One region of the Micrococcus sp. EWR3.9.1 genome, then DNA from elsewhere that is predicted to be linked to it. Evidence: riboswitches for the same ligand, from Rfam matches in the RefSeq annotation. Region 1 holds a riboswitch; the other holds the start of a gene.

Evidence for each region. Region 1 has a riboswitch for S-adenosylmethionine ahead of ACUJ8O_RS07215 (flavin reductase family protein). Riboswitches for the same ligand answer to the same signal wherever they lie in the genome.
Region 2: it holds a riboswitch for S-adenosylmethionine, as region 1 does, so the genes downstream of both, ACUJ8O_RS08770 (O-acetylhomoserine aminocarboxypropyltransferase/cysteine synthase family protein) here and ACUJ8O_RS07215 (flavin reductase family protein) in region 1, are expected to answer to the same signal.

Annotation. Positions count from the first base shown of each region.
Region 1 is NZ_JBQXFD010000009.1:34,500-36,879, forward strand. Features, by position in the region: gene ACUJ8O_RS07205 (RNA-binding S4 domain-containing protein) at 1-296, shown strand, start outside; gene ACUJ8O_RS07210 (hypothetical protein) at 344-958, opposite strand; SAM riboswitch class IV at 1,152-1,271, shown strand; gene ACUJ8O_RS07215 (flavin reductase family protein) at 1,345-1,869, shown strand; gene ACUJ8O_RS07220 (cold-shock protein) at 2,108-2,311, shown strand; gene ACUJ8O_RS07225 (MFS transporter) at 2,375-2,380, opposite strand, start outside.
Region 2 is NZ_JBQXFD010000013.1:25,351-27,730, forward strand. Features, by position in the region: gene ACUJ8O_RS08770 (O-acetylhomoserine aminocarboxypropyltransferase/cysteine synthase family protein) at 1-1,244, opposite strand, end outside; SAM riboswitch class IV at 1,375-1,490, opposite strand; gene ACUJ8O_RS08775 (VOC family protein) at 1,668-2,303, shown strand; gene ACUJ8O_RS08780 (CPBP family glutamic-type intramembrane protease) at 2,322-2,380, opposite strand, start outside.

The DNA.
Region 1 (2,380 bases):
CCGTGCGCGCAGGCCACGTGCGCATCGACGGCGAGCCCGTGAAGGCGGCGACGCCCGTCGTCGTCGGGAACCGGGTGCGGGTGCGCCAGGACGGAGGCGAGCGGATCCTCGAGGTCACGGGGCTGATCGCCAAGCGGGTGGGCGCCCCCGTGGCCCGGCAGCAGTACGTGGACCACTCCCCGCCGCCCGTGCCGCGTGAGCTGCTCGCGGTGCCGTACCGCGAGCGCGGCGCGGGCCGGCCCACCAAGCGGGACCGCCGGCAGCTGGACGCGCTGCGCGGCCGCGACCGACGCTGAGCGTCTCAGTCCTCCCCGCGCCGTCATCCGCCGTCGTGATGGCGGCCTCATGCGGAGGGTGCGGTCAGCACCATCCGGAACGGCTTGTCATTGTCCACCGTGACGGTGAACGTCATCGGCCCCGCCTCATCCACGGGGGGAGTCGCCGCCGACCAGCCGCCGCACAGCGCCTCCGATCCGGCCATCCAGGTCTTCGTTCCCCCGCCACCCCGTGAGGTCAGGATCTCCGTCTCACCGGTGGCATCCGAAGGACACAACACGATGACCCGAAGGACCGCACCCTGTTGAGCGTCCACGGTGATCTGCTGTGTGCCCGTCCCGACCGCCTCCTCCAGGACGGACTCCTTCTCCGGGTCGAGATGGTCCGCATCCGGATGCCGGCGCGTGTACTCGACCAACGTCATCCCGTCCTCCTCGAACAGCGCGGCGGGGAGTGCTTCTTCACCGGCGGGCGACGACGCGGACGAACCGGTGGCGGAGGCCGACCCGGTTGCCGAGGGGGCCGCTGACGTCGGGGTGACGGAGGACGCCGCAGCGGTGGAAGCATTCGCGGTGGAGGAGACGCTGCCCTGGGAAGCGGAGCATCCCGAAATGGCGGTACCGAGGAGAGCCGCGACGACCACGGCGGTCGACAATGCCGCGAGCTTCTTCTCGATGTCCATCCGCATGATCCGGTCCCTCTCGGAGAACCGACTGCGGGGCCGGAGGCCGCGGTCTCGAGCTCCCCCCTCTCGAGTGGCTTGATCCTGGCCGGCGATGCGCGGTGTGTCAAGCATCACATCGGGCAGCTCGGATGACGCCGCGCGACCGCCGCGCTTTGACCACCCCACGGACCCCTCCGTAGGCTGGCCCCAGAATCACGAGTTCCCGTCATTCACGGCCCTGGCCGGCGGGACGGCAACCCTCTCACGCAGTAGTGGGGTGCTCCAGGTGATGATTCGGCCCCTCGGACACCCCGGCGGGCAAGTACCGCGCCTCCGCGGATCCGGGCGATCCGCGTTCCCGCCGTCTGCGGAGCCGCGTCAGTCATCGGAAGAGGACGCGCGCCATGACCCTGACCCACGAACCCCACACCGCCGCGTGGGACACCGACCTGTCCCTCGGCAACCTCCGTTCCGGCCTCTCGGCCTTCCCCACCGGGGTCGTCGCGCTGGCAGGCCTCGCCGACGGCGTCCCCGAGGTGATGGTCTCCTCCTCCTTCGGCGTGGGCATCTCCTGGGAGCCGGCCCTCGTGTCCTTCTCCGCGCAGAACAGCTCCCGCACCTGGCCGCGCCTGCGCCGGGCCGGGGCGATCGGCGTCTCCCTGCTCGCGGCGGACCAGACGCCGCTGTGCCGCCAGCTGGCCTCCCGCGAGGGCGACCGCTTCGCCGGTCTCGACGTGCACCGCAGCCCGCACGACGCCCTGCTGATCGGGGGCTCCTCGCTCTGGCTCGAGACGCGGGTGCACGCCGAGGTCCCGGCGGGCGACCACACGGTGGTGCTGCTGGAGGTGACGGCCTTGGCGGATCACACGGACGCCGCTCCCCCGGCCGCCCTGCACCGCAATCTCTTCCACGGCCTGCGCGCGCTCTGAGCGAACTCCAGGTGAACAATCGGGCCCCTGGTTCCCGGTCGGCGAGATCCGTGCAATGATGGAGCCTGAAGTTGATCAAGCTGTATCCCGCCATCTTCACTGCTCGTCAGCCCGGCATCGCCGGCGTCGATGAGTGTTGGGCAAGCGGTTCAGTCTCGCCGCTTCACCCGCGTCCCACATCCGGGCCGCGGTCCAACACCGCCAACGCACCGCGGGGGCACATCGAAAGGACACCATCATGGCTGTCGGTACTGTCAAGTGGTTCAACGCTGAGAAGGGCTACGGCTTCATCGCCCCCGAGGACAACTCCGCGGACGTGTTCGTGCACTTCTCCGCCATCCAGGGCAACGGCTTCAAGGAGCTCCAGGAGAACGACCGCGTCGAGTTCGAGACCCAGGACGGCCCCAAGGGCCTCCAGGCCGCCAACGTGACGAAGCTCTGATCTTCGCCTGACGCACGGCTTCCGACGCCCCCGGTCCACACGGACCGGGGGCGTCGTCGTGTGTCAGGC
Region 2 (2,380 bases), on a different contig from region 1:
ACGCCAGCGGCGCGCTGCTCGTCGTCGGTGAGCTGGGAGTGGGTGGTCGAGGCCGGGTGCACCACGAGCGAGCGGACGTCGCCGATGTTGGCCACGTGGTGGTGCAGGGTGAGCCCGTCCACGAACGCGGCCCCGGCCTCTCGGCCGCCCGCGATCTCGAAGGAGACGAACGCGCCCGCGCCCTTCGGCAGGTAGCGCCGGGCCCGCTCGTGCCACGGGCTGGACTCCAGGCCGGCGTAGACCACGTGCTCGACGTCGTCGCGACCCTCCAGCCAGCCCGCCACCGCGGCCGCGTTGGCCACCTGCCGCTCCATGCGCAGGGACAGGGTCTCCAGGCCGAGGTTCACCAGGAAGGCGTTGAACGGGGAGATGGCCGAGCCGTAGTCGCGCAGCAGCTGCACGCGCGCCTTCAGGATGAAGGCCAGGTTGGCGCCGAGCGGCGAGCCCACCCCGAGGTCCCGCGCGTAGACGAGGCCGTGGTACGACTCGTCCGGCTCGTTGAAGCCGGGGTACCGCTCGGCGTGCTGCGCGTAGTCGAATGTGCCGGCGTCGACGATCACGCCCGCGATGGCCGCGGCGTGCCCGCCGAGGTACTTCGTGGCGGAGTGGGTGACGACGTCGGCGCCGTGCTCGATCGGCCGCAGCAGGTACGGGGTGGCCAGCGTGTTGTCCACGATCAGCGGCACGCCGGCCTCGTGGGCGGCGTCGGCGACGGCGCGCACGTCCAGGACGTCCCCGCGCGGGTTGCCGAGGGTCTCGCCGAAGAACGCCGTGGTGTTCGGCCGGACGGCGGCGCGCCAGGACTCGAGGTCGTCCGGGTCGGTCACGAACGTCGTCTCGACGCCGACCTTGGCGAGGGTGTGCTTGAACAGGTTCTGCGTGCCGCCGTAGAGGCTGGCCGAGGCGACCACGTGGTCGCCGGCGCCGGCGAGGTTGAGGATCGCGAACGTCGTCGCCGCCTGGCCGGAGGCCAGCAGCAGCGCGCCCACACCGCCCTCGAGCGCGGCGATCTTCTCCTCCACCGGGCCCTGCGTCGGGTTGCCGATGCGGGTGTAGAGCGGGTCGAGGTCCTTGAGCGCGAACCGGTCCGCGGCCACCTGGGCGGACGGGAAGTCGTACGAGGTGGTCTGGAAGATCGGCAGGGCGGTCGCACCGAAGGCGTGCTGGCCGACGGCGACGCCCGCGTGGACCTGCGCGGTGGAGAAGCCCCAGGCGTCCGGGGTCGGGGTGGTCTGGTCGGTCATGGCGGACCCTCCTGAGGGGTTCAGGGGCCGGACCCGGCCGCCCCGCCCGCCGGCCGACGTGCCGATTCGCGGACCGGCGTCGTCGAGGTGCCGGAGATGACCCGGCGCCGTCGAGAGGGGCCGTGGGATCGGCCCGCGCTTGCCGGCGTCCGTTGTGGGGCCGGCCTGGTCGTCACCCGGGGCACCCCACCGCGGAAGGAGGGTTGCCGGTCAGCATGCCGGGGCCTGTTGCTGACTCTCGTGACCGTGCCTCCGAGTGTAGCCCGCCGCCCCGCCACGATTTCGTCACGCGTGTCACCCGCGGATACGCTCTCCGCACGGGGCGCCCGACCCGTCAAGGGCTCGACGCCCCGCGACTCGCACCAGGTCAACCCCCGGGGCAGCCCGGGAACGGAGAGGAACAGCGCAGTGCACACCTGTCGCATGGACCACGTGTCCTACGCCGCCGGCCCCGAGGGCCTGGACGCCACGGTCGCCCGCATCGCCGAGACGCTGGGCATCGAGCGGATCAAGGGCGGTGTCCACCCCCGCTTCGGCACGCAGAACGCCCTGTTCCCCATGGCGGGCAGGCAGTATCTGGAGGTCGTCGAGGCACTCGACCACCCCGCCTCCCTCAGCGCGCCGTTCGGCCAGCTGGTCCGCGCCCGCACCGAGCAGGGCGGCGGCTGGATGAGCTGGGCCGTGGCCACCACGGACATCGGCCGCTTCGAGCGCCGCCTCGGCCGCGAGGCCGTCCCCGGCAACCGTCGCTTCCCGGACGGCCGCGAGCTGTCCTGGCGCCAGATCGGCATCAAGGGAACCCTCGCGGACCCGCAGCTGCCGTTCATCCTGCGCTGGGCCGACGGCCAGGAGGACATGCACCCCTCGCAGGCGGCCGAGCCGCAGGCCACCATCGAGCGCCTGAACATCGCCGGCTCCCCCGAGCGCCTCGCCGAGTGGCTCGGCGACGACGAGGACGGCCAGGTCCAGGACGTGAACATCGAGTACGTCGCGCCCTCCGGCACCCCGGGCATCGTCTCGGTCACCTTCCGCACCCCGAAGGGCGAGGTCACGCTCTGAGCGCGGGGGCGGGGCCGCTCAGCCGAGCAGCCCCGCCCGCGCCAGCAGCGGGTAGCCGACGAACCCGACGGCGTCCA